DNA from 4 places in the Streptomyces sp. NPDC052496 genome. Region 1 is predicted to be linked to each of the others. Evidence: riboswitches for the same ligand, from Rfam matches in the RefSeq annotation. Region 1 holds a riboswitch; each other region holds the start of a gene.
What was found. Region 1 has a riboswitch for cobalamin ahead of AB0L45_RS36685 (cobalamin biosynthesis protein). Riboswitches for the same ligand answer to the same signal wherever they lie in the genome.

Region 2: another riboswitch for cobalamin. It lies ahead of AB0L45_RS32140 (HoxN/HupN/NixA family nickel/cobalt transporter); the one in region 1 lies ahead of AB0L45_RS36685 (cobalamin biosynthesis protein).
Region 3: another riboswitch for cobalamin. It lies ahead of AB0L45_RS04620 (ribonucleoside-diphosphate reductase subunit alpha); the one in region 1 lies ahead of AB0L45_RS36685 (cobalamin biosynthesis protein).
Region 4: another riboswitch for cobalamin. It lies ahead of AB0L45_RS31880 (prenyltransferase/squalene oxidase repeat-containing protein); the one in region 1 lies ahead of AB0L45_RS36685 (cobalamin biosynthesis protein).

The regions. Positions count from the first base shown of each region.
Region 1 is NZ_JBFAUH010000043.1:31,729-34,918, forward strand. It holds gene AB0L45_RS36675 (inorganic phosphate transporter) at 1-788, shown strand, start outside; gene AB0L45_RS36680 (hypothetical protein) at 826-1,062, shown strand; cobalamin riboswitch at 1,282-1,432, shown strand; gene AB0L45_RS36685 (cobalamin biosynthesis protein) at 1,563-2,543, shown strand; gene AB0L45_RS36690 (cobyric acid synthase) at 2,575-3,190, shown strand, end outside.
Region 2 is NZ_JBFAUH010000029.1:101,339-104,528, reverse strand. It holds gene AB0L45_RS32145 (VOC family protein) at 71-571, shown strand; gene AB0L45_RS32140 (HoxN/HupN/NixA family nickel/cobalt transporter) at 676-1,860, opposite strand; cobalamin riboswitch at 1,891-2,104, opposite strand; gene AB0L45_RS32135 (ABC transporter substrate-binding protein) at 2,378-3,190, shown strand, end outside.
Region 3 is NZ_JBFAUH010000002.1:262,270-265,459, forward strand. It holds gene AB0L45_RS04620 (ribonucleoside-diphosphate reductase subunit alpha) at 1-1,732, opposite strand, end outside; cobalamin riboswitch at 1,890-2,030, opposite strand; gene AB0L45_RS04625 (hypothetical protein) at 2,351-3,190, shown strand, end outside.
Region 4 is NZ_JBFAUH010000029.1:45,465-48,654, forward strand. It holds gene AB0L45_RS31875 (MBL fold metallo-hydrolase) at 127-1,200, shown strand; cobalamin riboswitch at 1,282-1,480, shown strand; gene AB0L45_RS31880 (prenyltransferase/squalene oxidase repeat-containing protein) at 1,686-3,008, shown strand; gene AB0L45_RS31885 (SCO2322 family protein) at 3,008-3,190, shown strand, end outside.

The DNA of each region.
Region 1 (3,190 bases):
AGATCGCCTCGGCCGCGCTGGTCTCCCTCGCCCACGGCACCAACGACGCCCAGAAGACGATGGGCGTGATCACCCTCGCGCTGATCACCGGCGGCGTCGTCGCGCCGCACGCCGACCCGCCGCTGTGGGTCATCGCCTCGGCCGGCCTGGCCATCGCCCTCGGCACGTACCTGGGCGGCTGGCGGATCATCCGCACGATGGGCAAGGGCATCACCGACATCCAGCCGCCGCAGGGCTTCGCCGCCCAGACCGGCGCCGCGGCCACCATCCTGGCCTCCTCCCACCTCGGCTTCGCGCTCTCCACCACCCAGGTGTGCTCCGGCGCGGTGATGGGCTCCGGCCTGGGCCGCAAGGGCGGCGTGGTGCGCTGGTCCACGGCGGGCCGGATGGCCGCCGCCTGGTGCCTGACGCTGCCGGCCGCCGGGCTGGTCGCGGCCGGTGCCGCGCTCCTGGCCGACCAGGGCGACTGGGGCATCGCGGCCGTCGCCGTCCTGGCCCTCGCCGTCTGCGGCGCGATCTGGATGGCCTCCCGGCGCAAGCCGGTGGACCACACCAACGTCAACGAGGGCCCGGCGGCGGAGCCCGCCGGCGTCGTCACCACCGCGCTGCAGGCCGTCGCGCCGCCGCCCGCCGGCCCGGTCGTGGCCGCCGTCCCGGCGCCCGCGGTGGCCGGAGCGCCGCTCGCGGACCCGGTCGGCGCCGCCCCGGTGATCGCCGACCCGGTGGCCGCCCACCCGCACGAGACGCACGACCGGCGCCGCGCCAAGGCCGGCTCGGCCGCCGGCTGACCCGGCCGCACGGCTCCCACGGAGGAACGAGAACGCAATGAGCATCGACTGGGCAGCGCTCGGCCAGGTCTTCGGTGTCACGCTGGTCGTGACGGTCGGGATCGTGGGCCTGTTCACCCTCGGCATCGTCGGCACGTCCCGCACGCCGCGGCAGGAGGGCGCGCCGGTGACCGCCGGCGCGCCCGGCGGCGCGGCGCGGGCCGGGGCGTACGCCTGCTTCGCGCTGTGCGCGGCGGCCGTGGCGTACGGGATCTATCTGATCGTCGCCGCCTGACCGGCACCGGCACGGCGCCCCGGGGCGTCCGGTGGCCGCGGCACCCGCCGCGTCCGCCGGGCGCCCCGTCGTCGTTCGCCGGACGTCCTTCCGCGGCGTGCCGGGCACCGGCCGCTGTGTCCTTGGACACAGGCACCGGCACGGCCCCGCGCCGCAGGTCAAGCGCGAGTTGACGGGCTTCGCGGAGCGTGGTGGACTGCCGGAGCCAATCGGCGACAGATGAGGAAGTCCGGTGAGAATCCGGCGCGGTCCCGCCACTGTCACCGGGGAGCGCCCCTCCACCAAGGGCCACGGTCCGCGTCCCGCGACGCAGGTTCCCGTACGGACTGGAAGGCCGGGGGAAGCGCCGATCCGGGGAGCCAGGAGACTCTCGTCGCCGTATCCGTCGAACCAGGGCGCGGACCCTGAGTGAGGACCTACCGCCATGCCCGGCCGCAGTTCGAGATCTGCTGGACGTACCCCCACGCCGCCCCTCCGAGGCGTGACGGCGGTCTGATCCGATGCGTGCCGAACACGCCGGCTACGCGTGCGGCGCGGCCCTCGGCTTCCTCGGCGACCTGGCCGTGGGCGATCCCCGGCGCGGTCACCCCGTGGCCGCCTTCGGGCGGGCCGCGGCCGCCGTGGAACGCCGCCTGTGGCGCGACGACCGCGGGCGCGGCGCCCTGCACACCGCGCTGCTCGCGGGCGGCACCGCCGCCGGTGCCGCGCTGCTGGACCGCGCCGTGCGCCGCTCCCCCGCCGCCTTTCCCGCCTCCGTCGCGCTGACCGCCGCCGCCACCTGGGCCGTCCTGGGCGGCACCTCGCTGGGCCGCGAGGCGCGGGCCGTCGGCGGCGCGCTCGCCGTGGGCGACCTCGACGTGGCGCGCGAGCGCCTGCCGCACCTGTGCGGGCGCGACCCGCAGGCCCTGGACGGGCAGCAGCTGGCGCGCGCGGTGGTCGAGTCCGTCGCCGAGAACACCTCGGACGCGGTGGTCGGCGCCCTGGTGTGGGGCGCGGTCGCGGGCGTGCCGGGGCTGCTGGCGTTCCGTGCCGTCAACACGCTGGACGCGATGGTGGGCCACAAGTCCCCGCGCTACCGCCGCTTCGGCTGGGCTTCGGCCCGCCTCGACGACGTGGCCGGCTTCCCCGGCTCCCGGCTGACCGCCGCGCTGGCGGTGCTGGCCGGTCCGGACCGGCGGGGCGCGTGGCGCGCCTGGCGGCAGGACGGCCCGTCCCACCCGAGCCCGAACGCGGGCCCGGTGGAGGCGGCGTTCGCCGGGGCGCTGGGCGTGCGGCTGGGCGGCACGCTGGCGTACGGCGGCCGGGTCGAGCACCGGCCGGTGCTCAACGGTGACGCCGGGCGGCCCGTCGCGGTGGCGGACGTCGAGCGGGCCGTGCGGCTGTCGCGCCGGGTGAGCGCGCTGGCGCTGGCGGCCACGGTGACGGGCAGGCTGGCGGCCGGGGCGCTGCGGCGCTCCCGTACGGCCAGGAGGACCAAGTGAGCGGCAACGCACGCACGGCGAGGAGTGCCAGGTGAACGGTTCGGGTGGGGCTCCGCTCGGCGGCGGGCTGCTGGTGGCGGGCACCACGTCCGACGCGGGCAAGAGCGTGGTGACGGCGGGCATCTGCCGCTGGCTGGCCCGCAAGGGCGTCAAGGTGGCGCCCTTCAAGGCACAGAACATGTCGCTGAACTCGTTCGTGACGCGCGAGGGCGCGGAGATCGGGCGGGCACAGGCCATGCAGGCAGCGGCGGCGCGCGTCGAGCCGAGCGCGCTGATGAACCCGGTGCTGCTGAAGCCGGGCAGTGACCGCAGCAGCCAGGTCGTGCTGATGGGCAAGCCGGTGGGCGAGCTGAGCGCGCGCGGCTACCACGCGGGGCGCCAGGAGCAGCTGCTCGGTACGGTCACGGACTGCCTCCAGGAGCTGCGCCGTACGCACGACGCGGTGATCTGCGAGGGTGCCGGCAGCCCGGCGGAGATCAACCTGCGGCGTACCGACATCGTGAACATGGGCATCGCGCGCGCCGCCCGTATCCCGGCCGTGGTGGTCGGCGACATCGACCGGGGCGGGGTGTTCGCCTCGTTCTTCGGCACCACGGCGCTGCTGTCCCCGGAGGACCAGGCGCTGGTCGCGGGCTATCTGGTCAACA
Region 2 (3,190 bases), on a different contig from region 1:
GTGTCGAGTGCCAGGCCGAGTGCGAGATGGAGTGAGCGGTGAGTGAGAAGCGGGAAGGGGAGGGATTGATGTGGCAGTTCGGCGGCTGAATCATGCGGTGCTTTACGTACGGGACGTGGCGCGCGCGGTGGCCTTCTATACGGAGGCGCTGGGGTTCCGGGTGGATACCGAGATCCCGGGGAGGGCCGCGTTCCTGAGTGCGGAGGGGACGGCCAACGATCACGATCTCGGGCTGTTCGCGGTCGGTGCCGCGGCGCCCGGCCCCGAGCACGGCCGGGTGGGGCTCTACCACCTGGCCTGGGAGGTCGGGACGCTCGGCGAGCTGGCGGACGTGGCCGCGGACCTGGTGCAGCGGGGGGCGCTGGTCGGCGCCACCGATCATCTGGTGTCCAAGTCGTTGTACGCCAAGGATCCGGACGGCAACGAGTTCGAGGTCATGTGGCGGGTGCCGCGTACGGAGTGGCCGGGGCCGGACGAACCGGACCGGCTCCGTCCGCTCGACCTCGAAGCGGAGCTGGCGCGCTGGGGACGTGACCTGAAGACGGGTGCGGCGGCCGGGTCGGCGACCTGAGGGTGGAGTGGGGTCGAGGTGGCGGATCCCGTGGGCCCGGTGGGACCAGGGGAGCTCGGGAGCTCGGGAGCTCCGGTGGTGGCGGGGCCACGGGATCCGGTGGCTCAGGCCGGTTCCCGGGCCTCCGTGGCCCTCGCCGACCAGCGCTTTTCCACTCCGGCCAGCCGCCAGTACGCCAGGGCCGCCGCCCAGACGACCACGAACAGGCCGACGATGATGAAGCCCACGTTGTCCAGGTCGATCGACGAGATCCAGCCGGTCAGGCCGTCCGTCAGGTCCAGCTTCTCGTGCAGGACGGTGACCAGCTCGATGGTCCCGATGAAGAAGGCGACGGCGATCGACAGGCCGGTGATCGTGAGGTTGTAGTAGACCTTGCGTACCGGGTTCGAGAACGCCCACTGGTACGCGAAGTTCATGAACGTACCGTCCAGCGTGTCGAACAGGCTCATCCCCGCCGCGAACAGCAACGGCAGCACCAGGATCGCGTACCACGGCAGCCCGGCCGCCGCGCCGCTGCCCGCCATCACCATCAGCGTCACCTCGGTCGCGGTGTCGAAGCCGAGGCCGAAGAGCAGGCCGAGCGGGTACATCTGGCCGGGCCGGGTGATGGAGCGGGTGAAGCGCCCCAGTACGCGGTTCATGAAGCCGCGGGAGTCGAGGTGCTGCTCCAGCTCCGCCTCGTCGTACCGGCCCTGCCGCATCGCGCGGAACACCCGCCAGATACCTGCCAGCGCGACGAGATTCAGCGCGGCGATGAGGTAGAGGAAGGTGCCGGAGACCGTGGTGCCCACGGTGCCGAGCACCTGGTGGGTGCTCGATCCGTCGTCGAGCAGGGTGCCGGCCAGCTGTGCGCCGCCGGCCACCAGCGCCGCCATGGCGACGACCACGCTGGAGTGCCCGAGCGCGAACCAGAAGCCCACCGAGACCGGGCGCTTGCCGTCGGCCATCAGTTTGCGGGTGGTGTTGTCGATGGCGGCGATGTGGTCGGCGTCGAAGGCGTGCCGCATGCCGAGGGTGTACGCGGTGACGCCGAGGCCGACTCCGAAGACCTGCGAACCCACGGTGTAGTGGTTCGGCACGACCAGGAGGAAGAGCACGCCGAAGGCGACGACGTGCAGTGCGGCGATGACCGCCATCAGTCCCGCGGTCCGCACGGTGTCCTGGCGCCGCCAGCGGAATCCGGGGAGAGGGGTTGAGGCGGTTGAGGCGGTTGAGGCGGGTGGGGCGGGTGATGAGAGGGGAGGGGGAGAAGAGGAGGAAGGGGTAGGGGAATCGGCGGACAGGGACATCCGGTGGTCACGCTCCAGCACCTCGTGGATCAATTCGTGAGATGCCGTGGCCGGTCTCCTGGCTGACGGGTGTACGCGCCCGCCCCGGCCTTCCCGGCCGCGGGCTGCGGCCAGTGGCTCCGTACGGGCGCGGGGCACGTACGGAATGGGGCGGGAACTTCCCGATCACAGTGGCGAGGGCCGCTCCGGTCTGGACCCGAAGGTCTTCACCGGTCTTCCCGACACCACGGCCCGGACACTCTAACGCCAGGTAGCGGCATGGTCATCGGATCAATGTCCCGGGAACCCGTGGCGCTCTCCGCTCGACTACCTGGTCCTGGGCTCGCAAGGGCGAGCCGTCGGGCAGTCGAGAGGCAGGGAGAGCGGACGTATGCGTTGTGGTGAGGGGTTGGGGGGCTCGGTGGGGTCAGTAGATTCGGTGAGTTCGGTGAGTTCGGTGAGTTCGGTGGGTTTTGGAAGTTCGGTGGGCTCGGTGGGCTCGGTGGGGGCGACGAGGTCGGTGGTCAGGGGGCGGACGGTGGTGGCGGTGCTGGTGGGGCTGGCGGTTGCCGGGCTGGCCACTGGTTGCGACAGCGGCAGCGGTGGCGATGGCGGTAGCGGGCGTACGGCAGGCGGTGCCGCGAACGACCAAGGGGGTGGAGCCGGTGGTTTTCCCGTCTCGGTCACCGATTGCGACGGGCGGCGGACGACGTTCTCCGCGGCCCCGCGGAAAATCGTCACGAGCAATGCGGCGAGCCTGGAAATGCTGCTTCGGCTGGGAGCGGGCGACCGGGTGGCCGGTACCGGGTTTCCGCCGGGGAAGGGAACGTTGCCGCCTGAACTCGATGCCCAGGCGCAGCGTGTCCCGGTACTGGGGAAAACGGTGATTCCGAAGGAAAAGCTGCTCGGCTCCGGAGCCGAGGTTTATATCGACACGTTCGCTTCCATGGGCAACATGGGCGGAGCGGCGGCCGGCCCGACCGAGGAAGAATTCGCTGCGGCGGGCATCAAGCACGTCTACCTGGCCTCGACGGCGTGCGCGCCACGCAAGAAGGCGCCGCAGCAGGACTTGTCCGCGGTGGAGGGGGACATCCGGCGGCTCGGGCAGGTCACGGGCACCTCGAAGCGCGCGTTGCAGCTGGTGGCGGAGATGGAGAAGAAGGTGTCCTCGGTACGCAAGGCCATTGCGGACGTGCCCGTGGCGAAGCGGCCGTCGTACTTCTTCTTCGATTTCGACGCGGGGACGAAGCAGCCCGTCGCGGTCTGCAACCGGCAGGTGGCCAACGCGGTACTGACGGAAGCCGGGGCGCGGAACGTCTTCGCGGACTGTGCGAGCGACTTCAAGCCGGTG
Region 3 (3,190 bases), on a different contig from region 1:
CGGCGAGGTCGGCGGACGCCTCGTACGCGGCGAGCATGATCCGCTCGGAGATCCGGGTGGACAGCTCCTTGGCCTCGGGCGAGTCGAAGCGCAGCCGCAGCCGGAAGAAGACGTCCTGGAGGCCCATCAGGCCCAGGCCCACCGGGCGCCAGCGGGAGTTGGAGGCGCCGGCCTGCTCGGTCGGGTAGAAGTTGATGTCCACCACGCGGTCGAGGAAGGTCACGGCCGTACGGACGGTGGCGTCCAGCCGCTCCCAGTCCATCGCCTCCTCCCAGCCGTCGGCCTCATTGCCCAGGTGGGCGGCGAGGTTGACCGAGCCGAGGTTGCAGACGGCCGTCTCGCCGTCGTCGGTGACCTCCAGGATCTCGGTGCACAGGTTCGAGGAGTGCACGACCTTGCCGGGCTCGGCGGTCTGGTTGGCGGTGCGGTTGGCGGCGTCCTTGAAGGTCATCCAGCCGTTGCCGGTCTGCGCGAGGGTGCGCATCATCCGGGAGTACAGGACGCGGGCCGGGACCTGCTTGACGGCGCGCCCCTCGGCCTCCGCCTTGCGGTACGCGGCGTCGAACGCGTCGCCGTACAGGTCCACCAGCTCGGGCGCGTCGCTGGGGGAGAACAGCGACCAGTCGGCGTCGGCCTCGACGCGGCGCATGAACTCGTCGGGGATCCAGTGCGCGATGTTCAGGTTGTGGGTGCGCCGGGCCTCCTCACCCGTGTTGTCACGCAGCTCCAGGAACTCCTCCAGGTCCGCGTGCCAGGTCTCCAGGTAGACACAGGCCGCGCCCTTGCGCCGGCCGCCCTGGTTCACGGCCGCGACCGAGGCGTCCAGGGTGCGCAGGAACGGCACGATGCCGTTGGAGTGGCCGTTGGTGCCGCGGATCAGCGAGCCGCGGGCCCGGACCCGGGAGTACGACAGGCCGATGCCACCGGCGTGTTTCGACAGGCGCGCCACCTGGTGGTAGCGGTCGTAGATCGAGTCCAGCTCGTCCAGCGGGGAGTCCAGCAGGTAGCAGGAGGACATCTGCGGGTGCCGGGTGCCGGAGTTGAACAGCGTCGGCGAGGACGGCAGGTACGAGAGCGTGCTGGTCAGACGGTACAGCTCGGCGACGTCGGCCACGGCCCGCTCGCTGTGGTCCTCGGCCAGGCCGCAGGCCACCCGCAGCAGGAAGTGCTGCGGGGTCTCGATCACCTGGCGGGAGATCGGGTGGCGCAGCAGGTAGCGGGAGTGCAGGGTGCGCAGGCCGAAGTAGCCGAAGCGGTCGTCGGCGCCGTCCGCCAGGGCGCGCTCGACCAGCTCGTCCAGGCGCGCCGCGTGGGTCCGTACGAACTCCGCCGTGCTGTCGGCGATCAGGCCCTCGCGGTGCCCGGCGGCGACGGAGGCGGAGAAGGCGACCGCCCCCTCCGCGGCCGCCTCCTCCGCGATGGCACGGGTCAGCAGGCGGGCGGCCAGCTTGGAGTACTGCGGCTCGTCGCCGATCAGGCCGGCCGCGGCCTCCATGGCCAGCGAGCGCAGCTCGGCCTCGTCGGAGCCGGGGTGGCGGCCGCGCAGCGCGGCGGCGGCGATCTTGCCCGGGTCGGTGGCGGGCAGGTCGGCGGTGAGGTCGGTCAGCGTGCGCAGCAGGGCGGTGCCGGGGCCGTCCGTGGCCTGGCCGCCGGTGCCCTGCTGGGGCTGCGTGTCCTTCGCGGGCTGCGCGACCTGCTCGGCTGCTGCGGGCTCCGTTGGCGCGATGGTCACGTGCTGCTCTCCCTCACTCGGCGGGGGCCTGGGGAGGGCACGGCGGCGCGTGCGGGCGTGCGGCACCCCCGGTACGGCAAGGGGTGCGCGGGCACACCGCGCAGCGTCCACCGGTCCAACCCGCGAGACCCGGACGTATCGACGACCGCGCCGGTCCTGGCGCGGGCGTGCTGTGGGCAGGTCTTCGGACTCACGGGTGCGGTTTGCGCACTACGTACACCGTTGCGGGACAGTTCCGGATTCGCACCGGATTCCCCTGCGACGACAGCGAGCACGAGCATACATCTTGTGCCGCCCCGTGCACCCACCCCCATATCTTGTGTCGCGTTGGCGCGGGGTTGTCCAAAGCCGTGGTATTCGGGGGCTGATCCGGGCGCGTTCCCAGGAGGGTTCGGGGCCTACGGGAGGGTGTCACGAGGCCGCCGCGGAGCCGTTCCCGGGGGGTTCCGGGCCTGTTCCCGGGCCGTTCGGGGCGGCCTGGACGGGGGCTGATGCAGGGGGCGTATCGGTGGCGCGGAATGCCCCTGACGCGTTGACCGGGACTCCTGGAAGCGTATTGGCTCCTTGTCTGCTCCGTCGCCGGCGGGGCGGGTGGGGGTCGTGGGTGAGGGGGGAGACATGCGAAAAGCAGGTACGGCGCGTGGCGCGGTGCGCGCCGTGGGGCTGGTGGCGGGAGCGTGTGTCGTGGTGGGGGTGATACCCGCGTCGTCGGCGGCTGCCCCGGGGCGGGTGGCTGTCGCGGGGCGGGTGGCGCCGGCCACCGAGCGGGTCAGTGTCGCCGCGGACGGGACGCAGGGAAACGGTTTTTCCGGGGATCCGCGGCTCAGCGCGAACGGGCGGTTCGTGGCATTCACCTCGGAAGCCACCAATCTGGGGCCCACGGACACCAACGGCCACCAGGACGTCTACGTCAAGGATTTACGGACGGGAAAGGTCGACCTGGTCAGCGTCGCCGGTGACGGCACGCGCGGCGACGCCCTCTCCGGCTCGCCCGAGATCAGCGCCGACGGGCGGTACGTCGCTTTCCACTCCGGCGCGACGAACCTGGTTCCCGGCGACACCAACGGCGAGGGCGACGTCTTCGTCCACGACCGCCGCACCGGGCGCACGGTGAGCCCCACCGCGGGCGCCGGGAAGTCCCCGTACGGGTACGGGGTCCAGAACTTCGCCCTCAGCGGCGACGGGCGCCGGCTCGCCTTCGGGTCCTACCGCCCGGACCTGGTCCCCGGCGACACCAACGAGCGCCTGGACATCTTCGTCCACGATGTGCAGGCGGGAACGGTGAAACGGGTGAGCGTGGCGAGCGACGGCAGCCAGGCGAACGGCGCCTCCGCCTTCCCGTCGATCAGCGCCGACGGCCGCCGGGTCGCGTTCACCTCGAAGGCGACCGATCTCGTCCCCGCCGGGCCCGGCTTCCGCCGCCCGCCGCCGCAGGACCCCCTGTACGTCCACGACCTG
Region 4 (3,190 bases), on a different contig from region 1:
ATCACGCACCTGGAGCGGTACGCAGATTTTCTGACGCCGCATCAGGACTGATACCAGTTCTAGTTATGCTGGGCAATGCTCGGTACGGGGGCGCGGCGCGTCCGCGCGGAGGCGGAGGTGCGGCGGATGACGGCAGCGGCCCGGACCGGAACGGCGGCGGGCGGACCCCGGGTGACCGACCACCGGGGCGGCGTGTGGTCGATCGCCGTCCCCATACCGGACAACCCGCTCGGCCACACCCTCGTCCACCTCCTGGAGACCGGCCGCGGCCCGGTCCTGGTGGACACCGGGTGGGACGACCCGGACGCCTGGGACACCCTGACCGCCGGGATCGCCGCCTGCGGCTTCGAGGTCACCGACCTGTACGGCGTCCTCCTCACCCACCACCACCCCGACCACCACGGCCTCTCCGCCCGCGTACGGGAGGCGTCCGGCGCGTGGCTCGCCATGCACGCCGCGGACACCGCCGTCGTACGCCGCACCCGCGAGGCCGAACCCGGCCGGTGGCTGGACTACCTGATCGCCAAGCTGACCGCGGCCGGGGCACCCGACAGTCACCTGGCACCGCTGCGCCTGGCCCGCGCCCGCGGACAGGTGCGCGAGCTCCCCGGGCTGCGCGCCGCGCTGCCCGACCGGGAGATCACCCCCGACGCGCTCCTCGACCTGCCCGGCCGCAGGCTGCGCGCCGTCTGGACACCCGGCCACACGCCCGGCCACGTGTGCCTGCACCTGGAGGAGGAGCATCCGGCGCGGCGGCCCGGCCACGGCCGGCTCTTCTCCGGCGACCACCTGCTGCCGGGCATCAGCCCGCACATCGGGCTGTACGAGGACCCGGGCGACACGGCGGTCACCGACCCCCTCGGTGACTACCTGGCCTCCCTGGAACGCGTCGCCCGGCTCGCGCCCGCCGAGGTGCTCCCCGCCCACCAGCACGCCTTCGCCGACGCGCCCGGCCGGGTACGCGAGCTCCTCGCCCACCACGAGGAGCGGCTGGCCGGCCTGCGCGCGCTGCTGGCCGTGCCCCGCACGCCGTGGCAGCTCGCCGAGGCCATGGAGTGGAACCGGCCGTGGGAGCGGATTCCGTACGGGTCGCGGAACATCGCCGTCTCGGAGGCGGAGGCGCATCTGCGGCGGCTGGTGCGGCTGGGGCTGGCGGAGGCGGTGCCGGGGCCGGAGCCGGTGACGTACCGGGCGGTGTGAGGAGCGGGCGGCAGGCGGAGCGGGGGGAGCGCCGGGTGGCGGGCCCGTGCCCGGGTCTCCCCCGGCCCGCCGGTTAAGGTGTGCGAGACAATTTCATCCTGTGCCCGATCGGGGGAAGCCGGTGGAAATCCGGCGCTGACCCGCAACCGTGATCCGGGACGTACGGCACCGCCGCACCGGCCGCCGCCGGGACCGTGAGAAGATCCCGCGCACCGGCCGTCCGCGCCGGGCCCCGTACGCCCGGTGAGCCGGAGCACCCGCTGGGGCACGACCAAGGCTCCCGCCACCGGCAGGCCGCGCCTCCTCGCGCGGACGGCCGGTGCGCGGCACCGTCGAGGTATGCGGAGCTGAGCCCGGTGCCACCGCGGCCGGTCACCGACCGGCGGGCGGCGGGGCGTCCGAGTGCGGCTGCGCACCCACCGCAGCACCCACACCGGCCCACCGCGGACCCACCGCAGCGAACTGACCCGAGAGGCACCGACCCGATGGCCACCACGGCTTCCCAGGCTTCCCCGGCCCCCAGGGCTTCCACGGCCCCCACCCTCGCCGCCCTGGCGCGGCGCGCCGCCGCGGCGCTGGCCGGGGCCGCCGTGCTGTGCGCGGCCGGTGCCCCGGTGGCGGCCGCCGACTCCCCCGCGCCCGCCGCCAAGGCGTCGAAGCTGCCCGACGGGCTGTACGGCACCAAGGACCCGCAGTACGACGGCGTGTGGCGGCAGTCGCTCGCCCTCCTCGCGCAGCGCACCGTCGGGGTGCGTCCGTCGGTGGCGGGCGTCGACTGGCTCGCCGGACAGCAGTGCGCGGACGGCGCCTTCAGCGCGTACCGCGCCGAACCGGCGAAGGCCTGCGACGACAAGACGATGCGGGACACCAACCAGACGGGTGCCGCGGTCCAGGCGCTGGCCGCGCTCGGCGGGCACGACGACGCCGTACAGAAGGCCGTGAAGTGGCTGAAGTCGGTACAGAACGACGACGGCGGCTGGCCCTCGATGAGCGGCTCGCCCAGCGACGCCAACTCCACCTCCGTGGTGATCGGCGCGCTCCAGGCCGCGGGTCAGAAGCCGGAGTCCGTCAAGAAGGGCGACAAGTCCCCGTACGACGCGCTGGTCTCCTTCCAGCTGGGCTGTGACGCGAAGGAGGGGGAGCGCGGCGCGTTCGCCTTCCAGCCCAAGGACGGCAAGCTGGCCCCGAACGCGGACGCCACGGCCGCCGCCGTGCTCGGCGGGCTGGGCAAGGGCTTCGTGGTGGACCCGGCGGGCAAGGACGTCGACGAGCCGGTCGAGCCCCTGAAGTGCGCCGGGGGCGAGGACCCGAAGCGGAACCCGCAGCAGGCCTCCGAAGGCGGCGCGGCCTACCTGGTCGCGCAGCTCGGCGCGGGCGGGCAGCACCTGAAGTCCGCGATGCCCGGCGCCGGGGACCAGCCGGACGTCGGCAACACCGCCGATGCCGTCGTGGCACTCGCCGCGGGCGGGCACGGTGCCGCCGCGCAAAAGCCGTTGCAGTGGCTTCAGAAGAACTCCGCGAACTGGGCCAAGGAGGCCGGACCGGCCGCGTACGCGCAGCTGGTGCTGGCCGCGCACGCCGCGGGCGCCGACCCGCGCGCCTTCGGCGGCGCCGACCTGGTCGCGCAGCTGAACGCCACCGGCCCCAAGCCGGCCGGCAGCTCCGCGCCGTCCGCCGCGCCCGAGAAGGACGCCAAGGACCAGGACGAGCAGGGCTCCGGCGCGTGGTGGGTCTTCGGCGTCGTGTTCGTCGCGTGCGTGGGCATCGGGTTCCTGATCAGCGGCCGCCGGAAGAAGAACGGCCTCTGATGCGACGCCCGCCGCTGCCCCGCTCCCGCTCCGCGCGCCTCCTCGGCGCCCTGGCCCTGGCCGGTACGGTCACCGGCCTGGGCGCGGCGCCCGCCCAGGCGCAGGAGTACCGCTACTGGTCGTTCTGGGACGGGCCCGCCGCCGGCGCCCCGGCCTCCGGGGACGGCGGCTGGTCGTACGCG